DNA from 3 places in the Bradyrhizobium sp. USDA 372 genome. Region 1 is predicted to be linked to each of the others. Evidence: riboswitches for the same ligand, from Rfam matches in the RefSeq annotation. Region 1 holds a riboswitch; each other region holds the start of a gene.
What was found. A riboswitch is a leader RNA that binds a small molecule or an ion and turns the genes downstream of it on or off. The one in region 1 is predicted to bind cobalamin.

Region 2: linked by a shared signal. The riboswitch ahead of AB7M16_RS24725 (ribonucleoside-diphosphate reductase subunit alpha) and the one ahead of metE (5-methyltetrahydropteroyltriglutamate--homocysteine S-methyltransferase) in region 1 are both predicted to bind cobalamin.
Region 3: linked by a shared signal. The riboswitch ahead of AB7M16_RS33315 (DUF1636 family protein) and the one ahead of metE (5-methyltetrahydropteroyltriglutamate--homocysteine S-methyltransferase) in region 1 are both predicted to bind cobalamin.

What each region holds. Positions count from the first base shown of each region.
Region 1 is NZ_JBRJHR010000001.1:5,495,115-5,498,364, reverse strand. Features, by position in the region: gene metE (5-methyltetrahydropteroyltriglutamate--homocysteine S-methyltransferase) at 1-1,743, opposite strand, end outside; cobalamin riboswitch at 1,845-2,047, opposite strand; gene AB7M16_RS25695 (nodulate formation efficiency C protein) at 3,000-3,250, shown strand, end outside.
Region 2 is NZ_JBRJHR010000001.1:5,261,457-5,264,706, reverse strand. Features, by position in the region: gene AB7M16_RS24725 (ribonucleoside-diphosphate reductase subunit alpha) at 1-1,584, opposite strand, end outside; cobalamin riboswitch at 1,891-2,049, opposite strand; partial or broken gene AB7M16_RS24720 (transposase) at 2,174-2,506, opposite strand; gene AB7M16_RS24715 (GNAT family N-acetyltransferase) at 2,763-3,113, opposite strand.
Region 3 is NZ_JBRJHR010000001.1:7,154,917-7,158,166, reverse strand. Features, by position in the region: partial or broken gene cobN (cobaltochelatase subunit CobN) at 1-128, opposite strand, end outside; gene cobW (cobalamin biosynthesis protein CobW) at 128-1,177, opposite strand; gene AB7M16_RS33315 (DUF1636 family protein) at 1,174-1,548, opposite strand; cobalamin riboswitch at 1,643-1,863, opposite strand; gene cobO (cob(I)yrinic acid a,c-diamide adenosyltransferase) at 1,904-2,539, shown strand; gene AB7M16_RS33305 (cobyric acid synthase) at 2,547-3,250, shown strand, end outside.

The DNA.
Region 1 (3,250 bases):
CAGGATCGTGACCGGTCCGGTCAAGATCGCCTTCATTGGCTTGCTAGTTAGTGATTGCGCGTAGCGCCACCAGTCCACAGTGATCGGCTTCGACCGCACTACATCGCCAAACAGGATCGGAGGCCTGACGCAGCGCGAACCATAAGACTGTACCCATCCATTCCTGGTAAATAGGAAGCCGGCGAGTTGCTCGCCAAAGTACTGCACCATGTCATTGCGCTCAAATTCGCCGTGCACGAGGACGTCAAGACCGATGTCCTCCTGCCAACGTACGGCGCGGGCTATCTCTTCCTTGATAAACTCGTCGTATTGTTCGTCGCTCATCGCACCTCGCGCATGCGCCGCACGAGCATTTCGGACTTCTGTGGTCTGCGGAAACGATCCGATTGTCGTGGTGGGAAACGTTGGTAGTCCAAAGCGTTCCCTTTGGATCTCGGAACGACGGACAAATGGGCTGGCGCGCCGGCGCATTGTCTGGTCGATCGCCCTCATCCTCACAGCGACATTGGTATCATGGATCTTGGGCGAAGTCCGCCGGGCAGTCGCAGCGCATTCCGAATCGGCGAGAGCGAGCTCGACATTCTGGTCGCCAGCGAGTGCTCGCGCCAGGATCGCAAGCTCACGCATCTTCTGAACCGAGAAAGCAAGCCAGCTCTTGACGTCGGACGTGAGCCCGGTCTCGAGTTCAACGTCCACTGGCACATGAAGCAGCGAGCAGGATGGGGCGAGCTGTACACGGTGCTTGCCGAGCTTCGCAATCGCGGGCTCCATCCGCTGACGGAGCGACGACAAGTTCGACCGCCATACATTCCGGCCGTCGATGACCCCGAGCGACATGACGAGGTCACTTCGGCCGACAGCGATGACCTGATCCAACAACTCTGGCGCTCGGACCAGATCGAGGTGCAGACCGGAAACCGGGAGGCTCAATGCGGTATCCAGATTGTGGCCTAGCTCGCCGAAATAGCTGGCAACCATGATTTTGATAGCCGGTCCCTCCTTTGCGAACCGGTTATAGGCATGTAGCAATGATTTTCGCGCCGCCTCATCCAGATCAAGGGCCAGGCAGGGCTCGTCAAATTGAACCCAACTTGCCCCTCGTTCGGCCAATTCATGCAGAACCTCGATATAGACCGGTATTAGATCATCGAGTAGGGAGAGGGGCTGGAACGCGCTATCGGCACTCTTGCCGAGCTTTAGGAATGTGATCGGCCCGATCAGGACAGGGCGGGTCTGAAAGCCAAGAGCCTTTGCTTCCTCATACTCTTCAATGGGTTTGCGAGAGCAAAGTCTGAACGCTTGTCCCTTGTAAAACTCGGGAACCATGTAATGGTAGTTGGTGTCAAACCACTTAGTCATTTCCTGCGCGGGTGCGCCAGACCTCCGCGGCCCCAGACCGCAACTCGCATCCTGGTCGTCGCATTGTGATCCGCGAGCCATGGCGAAGTACGTCTTGAGGGAAACGTATTCTCGTTTCGAGGCGTAGATCTCCGGGATAGCACCAACCATGACACTTGTATCGAGCACCTGATCATACAGCGAGAAGTCATTCGACGGAATGATCGTAACGCCGAGAGACTTCTGACGGGCCCAGTTCGCTGCGCGCAGACCGGATGCGTCCTCGAGCAATTGCTGTTCGCTGATCTTTCCCGCCCAGTAGCTTTCAAGAGCGAATTTGAGCTCACGCCTTGGACCGATGCGTGGCGTACCGAGCGTAGCAACCGGAAGAGAGAGAAGAGACATAGTGTAAACCCCTGTTGGGGACAGAGGCCATGGCGGACGCAGGCAGAGGAAGTCGCGCGCGCGACGGCTGCTTGGCGCACCACCGAGACACCCCGCCCGTGGACCAATCTATCGTCGGGGCAGGTCTCCTGGCTCGCTGGTCGTCGCTGCTGTCCGGCCTTCCCGAAGCCGTGCGGGCTTCAGTGACATCGTTGGACAGTAGCTCGCAGCTCACAGTTGCGGGGGCAGCGCCGGCATTTGGACCGGCTTCCCTCTTAGCTCCGGATCAAGCGGGATTCGGAGAACCTCGACGAGTTCGATTATCGGCAGGAGGACTCTTCCGTCAACCTCTCAGATTTTGTGGCACGCTAATCTGAGACATCTAGTAGGCGAATGACCGTGCATCTCTATGATTCTCTAAACAGAGCTGTCGCAATCAGAGATGTCCTTGTCTCAGATGTGGGAGTGAGACTCGGAGCTGCCTTGAGGCGACGCCGCCCGCCCCATCAATGAAAGGGACAAAACCAGCCCGCGCGGCGGCGATTACCGCCGTTTCGAGCAGAATGCATTCGATGCGGCTTCCGACTTCCAGCGGTTCGCCCAGCACATCCGCTGGCCAGCTATTTTCTCGACTAGAGGATCCCCATTGAACACGTCAAGGCAGGCGGCGCAATCTAGCCACATACGCGGCGAGCAGGTTGATTTTCGTGCCAGCCAGACTTCAAAGTTCGTCGATTAAGTCGGCTTCGTATCGCCAGCCATCATGTAGGCCGAACGCCGACGGGCAACTATAGCGAACCACACGGTTCAATGACGGCAAACGCACTCCCGATTCTCATCAGGCACTTGGCATCGAGCTACGGCCGATACACTGAATGGAAACATCGAACCGTGCGCAGGTCGGAAAGTGGACAAGAGGGACATAAAACCCATGCAAATCTCTGCCTGCTGCCTGGCACGAAGAATGCAAGCCCCTCGACATGCCCAGTCTCTTCTGCTTGGGGTTGTCCAGCTCAGCCAATTGACGCTGTCGCTGGCTAGGGAAGTTAGGGGCGCGTGACATAGAGGGGAGCGCCTGCCCGCGTGGGACAGCCGCGGGTGCCCCGTCGCGTCTCCGTAAACTTCTTGCGCTCGCTCATAGCAGGTTCAAGGTTACCGCTTTGAAAGATGTATGGATGAAACGCGATAGGCGGAGGATTATGAAGAGAATGTCGGGAAGACCCGCGCTATGGCTTCGCCTGGGCGGACTTTTAATCTGCCTAGGCTGGCCGGCTGCCATGAGCAACACTATTCGCGCCAGCGACAACCCCCTTGTCGAAAGACTTAAGTCAACTTGGCGAGCGCAAGATGGTGAGACGATAGAACAAATCATCTCGAATGTCTCGAAGGTGGCACAGTTCGTCCCTCAGATGTGGGGGGTCGCTGAACTCGGCGAAAGCGACCATGTTTTCGTTTCGTGGACCAGGCACCGAGACAACAAATCAGACGAACAGTACGCGATCACCTGGAAAGTCGCGCTCGACGGTAC
Region 2 (3,250 bases), 230 kb from region 1:
GTGCAGCATGTGGAGGTCCCACTTATCGACGTCGGCCGGCAGATAGAGGTTGATCGACTGGCTCTGGCAAATCAACGCGGCGCGGTCGGCGGCAAGCTCGACGATCCAGCGCTGGTCGATCTCGAAGGCGGTGCGAAAGATCGCTTTCTCGTGCTCCGACAGGACGTCGAGATGGGCGACCGACCCCTCGTGCGCGATGATCGACTGCCAGGTCGCCGAGGTGTCGGCGCCTTTCGCGGCCAGCACCTTGGCGAGGTGCGGATTGCGCACCGAGATGGCGCCGGATAGCGTCTTGTGGATGTAGATGTTGGCCGGAATCGGCTCGGTGCAGGCGCTGGTGCCGCCGCAGATGATGCTGATCGAGGCGGTCGGCGCAATCGCGATCTTGTGGCTGAAGCGCGCCATCACGCCGCGTTCCAGGGCATCCGGGCACGGGCCACGCTCGCGAGCGAGCGCCACGGATGCCGCATCGGCATCGCGACGAAGTTTTCGGAAGATGTTCAGATTGAATGACTTGGCCACGGCACCCTCCATTGGAATGCCCTTGGCCTGGAGAAACGAGTGGAAGCCCATGACGCCGAGGCCAACGGAGCGCTCGCGCAGGGCGGCGTAGCGGGCACGCTTCATTCCGTCCGGCGCCACCGTGATGAAATGGGTGAGCACGTTGTCTAGGAAGCACATGACGTCCTCGATGAAGCCGGGCTCCTTATTCCACTGGTCCCAGGTCTCGAGGTTGAGCGACGACAGGCAGCACACCGCTGTGCGCTCCTCGCCGCGATGATCGATGCCGGTCGGCAGGGTAATCTCGCTGCACAGGTTGGAGGTCGAGACCTTGAGGCCTAGCTCGCGCTGGTGCTTGGGGAGCGCGCGGTTCACGGTGTCGATGAACAAGAGATAAGGCTCGCCGGTTTGCAGCCGGTTCTCAAGGATGCGTTGCCACAGCTGGCGGGCATCGATCTCGCGGACAACCTTGTTAGTGTTCGGGCTGCGCAGAGCGACTGCGGTGCCGGCACCTACGGCACGCATGAACTCGTCGGTGACGTTGATGCCGTGATGCAGGTTGAGGCTCTTGCGGTTGAAGTCGCCAGACGCCTTGCGGATCTCGAGGAACTCCTCGATCTCGGGATGGTGGATATCGAGATAGACCGCCGCCGAGCCGCGCCGCAACGAGCCCTGGCTGATCGCCAGGGTGAGGCCGTCCATGACGTGGATGAACGGGATGATGCCCGAGGTCACGCCGCCCCTCGCCTCCTCGCCGATCGAGCGAACATTGCCCCAGTAGGTGCCGATGCCGCCGCCGTTGGAAGCAAGCCAGACGTTCTCGTTCCAGGTGCCGACGATGCCTTCGAGCGAGTCCGGCACTGAGTTAAGGAAGCACGAGATCGGAAGGCCGCGCGTGGTGCCGCCATTGGAGAGCACCGGTGTGGCCGGCATGAACCACAGCCGAGACATCGCATCATATAGACGTTGGGCATGCGCAACATCGTCCGCGAAGGCGCAAGACACTCGGGCGAACATGTCCTGGATGCCTTCGCCGGGAAGCAGATAACGGTCGGTCAGCGTCAACTTACCGAACGACGTCACCAGGTCGTCCCGCGACCAATCGAGGGTGATGTCAGACGGCGTGGGCGATGGCGCCAGGGGCTTCGGCAGGGGAGCCGGCGATGCTGGGGGCCGCACAAGACACGGCTCAGGCTTGGTAGGCTTTGCCTGCGCCCGGGGTTGCCGCACACTCGGCAGCTCAATGAGATGACCATACTGATCGAAGTTGTAAGACGGCGACACCGGCACCCCCGCGATATTTGGGGCCGGGACCGTGCGGACGATTTGCGAGGAGACCGGGCAAATGTCCCCTGCAGCAAGCGATCCACCGGGGCACCCGGCCCGAGGACATGTGTTTCTGTCGCGGCAGATCTCCTGGCTAGCGGGTCGCTGCGGCTGTCGGCCTTCCCGGCGCTATCGCAATGGCCGCTGCCGACGCATTGGGTTCCCTTCTAGCTTCCATTCTACAATATATGGGTATAGAATACCGTGACGGCACCACATATATGCGCAGCTACGGGACTCGTCAAGACGGAACCGTAAAGTTAACGAGTTGGTGCAGCCCCGAGGTCGAGGTTCGAAATTCGCCGAGCGCCTGTCCTGAAGGGCCTCACTCAAAAAGCATAGCGTCTCAAGGACTGGCCAATCGGCGAGTTAGGAGCCTGAGATGGCCGACGAGCAGCCAAGCGAGCTCGGCGGGGGCGGAACCTTCGAAGTCTTTGCAGAGGCGCGGACATCTGCCGAGCCGTGCAAAGGTGCGCTCGACGGCCCTGCGCCTGGGCGGGAGTGGAAGCCTTGGACGCGGGGCGGTCGCTCGACGATCTCGATCGTCCACGGCCCCCAGTGGGAGAGTGCTTGACGAGCTGTTTGCCGCGATAGATCCGATCGGCAAAGATGTGCTCAAGCCGCGGCCTCGCAAATTCTGCAACAGGGGAGCAGCACCATGGACATCCTGAATGTTGGCATCGATCGGTTCGCGGTCCGCGAATTGAGTTGGGCCGGATCGGGTTTCGGTTGCCATACGCGTCTCGCCATTCATCGCTTTCTGTGGCCCTTAGATCAAAATTGTCTGGAGCGCGACCGCAATCGATGCAGCCGCCCGTGGCAATGTCCCACGCTTAGTGGATTTGACCCCTTCGCAGGCCGGGCGAGCCGCCGCACGTGCTCAGTTGTCTGGCCTCGAACATAAGCCGTCCTCAACCGAACGCGGTCATGTCAGGTTATTGCCAATCAATCCTAACGGGATGAGGCGGAGCTATGCTTGAATCTGGGTGACGGAGCCGATAAGGCGGCGTGGCTTTGCTGTGTCGGAATGAAGCCGTTCGCAACATTGGCGTGAGCGGCGGCGAGGAACCGTGTTGTATCTCACCAACGACCTTGAAGCCGTGACGTTGGTAAAAGGGAATGTTTTCAGGGTTCGAGCTTTCGAGGTTGGCAGCAATGCCGTCCTCATCGCATCGTTGAAGGGCGTATTTCGTCAGCAACGTACCAAGCCCTTTTCCGACCCAGTTCGGACCGACGGGAATGAGTGGCAGATACCAATGTGGCTCGTGGGGATGATGTTCGGCCATTCTCCGCCGCAAGTGTGCCATATCCTCCGTGATCTCCGGGCGCAGGGATAGACCATGATTGCATCCAACGCCTCCTCATCTTGCTGCCCGTTGGGATGCAGCCACAGGGCCGCGCCACGAATCTCTCCCGCGACGTA
Region 3 (3,250 bases), 1.7 Mb from region 1:
CCGGCCGCAAACGCGGCAAGGTCGGAGTCCGAATACGAGAGCACCACGAGATCGGCCGGGTCCTGGCCGATGTCTCTTGGCGTCGCGGTCTCCTCGAGACCGCGGCTCTCGCGGAAGACGACGTGCATCAGATGCCAGATCCTGAAAGACCAAGTCCTGCCTTGATGGCGGCCTCGTCGATATCGCCGTGCTCGCCGATCACGACGAGCTTGGACTGCCTGTGACCCGCGCCCCATGGCTTGTCGAACTGGTGGCGCACGCGCTCACCGACCGCCTGCAGCAACAGGCGCATCGGCTTGCCCGCGACCGCGATGTAGCCCTTGGCCCGCAGCACGTTCTGCTCGCGCGCCAGCTTCTGCACCGATGCGACCAGCGCCTCGATATCCGCGACCTCCGGAAGGTCGATCACGACGGAGGCGAAATCATCATGCTCGTGCTCTTCCTCGCCGTCATGATGCGAGGGGCGCGCGGCGAGATCGTTCTCGGCCGCCGCACCGAGCCCGAGAATGACGCGCGCATCGATCGCGCCGTCTGTGACCGGCAGCATCGGCACGCGGCGCGGCATCTCGGCGGTGATCGCCGCCTTTGCGGCTTCGATGCCCGCGGTGCCCGCAAGGTCGGCCTTGGTCAGCAGCACGATGTCGGCACAGGCGATCTGGTCTTCGAACACCTCCGACAGCGGCGTCTCGTGATCGAGATTTTCGTCCGCCGCGCGCTGCGCTTCGACCGCAGCCGGATCCGGCGCGAAGCGGCCGGCCGCGACAGCCTCGGCGTCGGCCAGCGCAATCACGCCGTCGACCGTGATGCGCGAGCGGATCTCCGGCCAGTCGAACGCCTTCAACAGCGGCTTCGGCAATGCCAGGCCGGAGGTCTCGATCAGGATGTGATCGGGCCGCACCGGCCGCGCCAGCAATTGCTCCATCGTCGGAATGAAATCATCGGCCACCGTGCAGCAGATGCAGCCATTGGCGAGCTCGACGATGTTCTCCTCCGGGCAGTTCGCATCGGCGCAAGACTTCAGGATCTCGCCATCGACGCCCTCGCTGCCGAACTCGTTGACGAGCACCGCGAGCTTCTTGCCGCCGGCATTGCTGAGCAGATGCTGGATCAGCGTCGTCTTGCCGGAACCGAGGAAACCGGTGACCACCGTAACAGGGACTTTTGCGAGCGAGTTCATTCAGCGGCCTCCGGCACGACGGCAATGGGGGGAATGCGGGCAAGCGACTGCTTGCGGAAGATTTCGGGACGGCTGCGCCAGGGCACGATGCCATCGGGCGCGGCAGCGTAGGCAGCGGCGCCTGCGACCACGTCCTGTGCGTTCGCATCGGACAGGCGACCATAGACATAGGACCAGCGGCCGGGTGCGCTGAGCGCGACCGAGCAGCCCTGGCTGCAGGCCGACAGGCATTCGACGGGAACCACGCTGACGCCCTCCGGCACGCCGGCCTCGAGGATCGCGCCGTGCAGGCGCTTGCCGGGCGTCGTCTCGCCCTCGCCCAGCGTCTGGCCGGCGCGGCAGGTGATGCAGACATGAAGTGTGACGGTCATCGCCTCTTCCAGATAACAGCGGGAGGCGATGAGGCGCACGGACCATTCTCCTGAAGGCCCGCTTCCCCGTCGCGGAACACCCCGTCCGCCGGTCCAAAACTCGTCCGCGCTGGCAGGTCTCCCGGCTTGCGGAGCAGGGTTTTGGCCCTTCGATCCCCGCCTTCCCGATTCCGAAAGGAATCAGTGGCTTCGGGCATCTCTCCGGTCACGGTCGCGGGGGCGGCTGCTGTTTGGATCCAAATCTTGCCGATTCGGACCCTATCGCATTCCCTCTTCGCCTGTCATAGGACAGGAACCAACGCCGGGCCACCATTTGCCGGTGGCCGCCACTTGTCAAGCCGAAGGACCGGGTCCCATGACGTCTGAACCGGATACCCAATCAGCCGAGGATACCGACATCAGGCACGCCCAGAAGATGGCGAAGAAGAAGGCCGCCCGCGACAAGATCATGGCGACCAAGAGCGGCGAAAAGGGCCTGATCATCGTCCATACCGGCGCGGGCAAGGGAAAATCCTCCTCGGCCTTCGGCATGATCGTTCGCTGCGTCGCGCATGGCTTCCCTTGCGCGGTGGTGCAATTCATCAAGGGCGCCTGGGATACCGGCGAACGGCGCCTGCTCACCGGCCATTTCGGCGATCTCTGCCAGTTCCACGCGATGGGCGAAGGCTTCACCTGGGAGACGCAGGACCGTGCCCGCGACATCGCCGCCGCACGCGCCGGCTGGGAGAAAGCCAAGGAGCTGATCCTTGACGCGAACTTGCGTATGGTCGTGCTCGACGAGATCAACATCGCGCTCCGCTACGACTATCTCGACATTGCCGAGGTGGTGGAGTTCCTGACGACGCAGAAGCCGCCGATGACGCATGTCGTGCTCACCGGGCGCAACGCCAAGGACGAGCTGATCGAGATCGCCGACCTCGTCACCGAGATGACGCTGGTCAAGCATCCGTTCCGTTCCGGCATCAAGGCGCAGGCCGGCGTCGAGTTCTGAAGGCACGATGGCACGCGCATTGATGATCCAGGGGGCCGGCTCGGACGTGGGCAAATCGCTCATCGTCGCCGGCCTCGCGCGCGCCTTCACGCGCCGTGGTCTGCGGGTGCTGCCGTTCAAGCCGCAGAACATGTCGAACAACGCCGCCGTCACCGTCGATGGCGGCGAGATCGGCCGCGCCCAGGCGCTTCAAGCGCTTGCCGCCGGCGTCGAGCCGCACACCGACATGAACCCGGTGCTGCTCAAGCCCGAGACCGACGTCGGCGCGCAAGTCGTGGTCCATGGCAAGCGCATCGCGACCGCACGCGCGCGCGAATACGCGGCGATGAAGCCGTCGCTGATGGGCGCGGTGCTGGCGAGCTTTGAACGGCTGAAGGCGCGGGCCGATCTGGTGCTGGTCGAGGGCGCCGGCAGTCCGGCCGAGGTGAATTTGCGCAAGTCCGACATCGCCAATATGGGCTTTGCCCGCAAGGCGGATGTGCCGGTCGTGCTGGTGGGCGACATCGATCGCGGCGGTGTCATTGCCCAACTGGTGGGCATCAAGACGGTGATCGATCCCGACGATGCCGCGATGATCTCCGGCTTCGTCATCAACAAGTTCCGCGGCGATCCCACGCTGTTCGACGACGGTTACAGGCTGATCGAAGCGAAGACCGCCTGGCGCGGCCTCGGCGTGCTGTCCTGGTTCGCGCGCGCCGGCGAGCTGCCGGC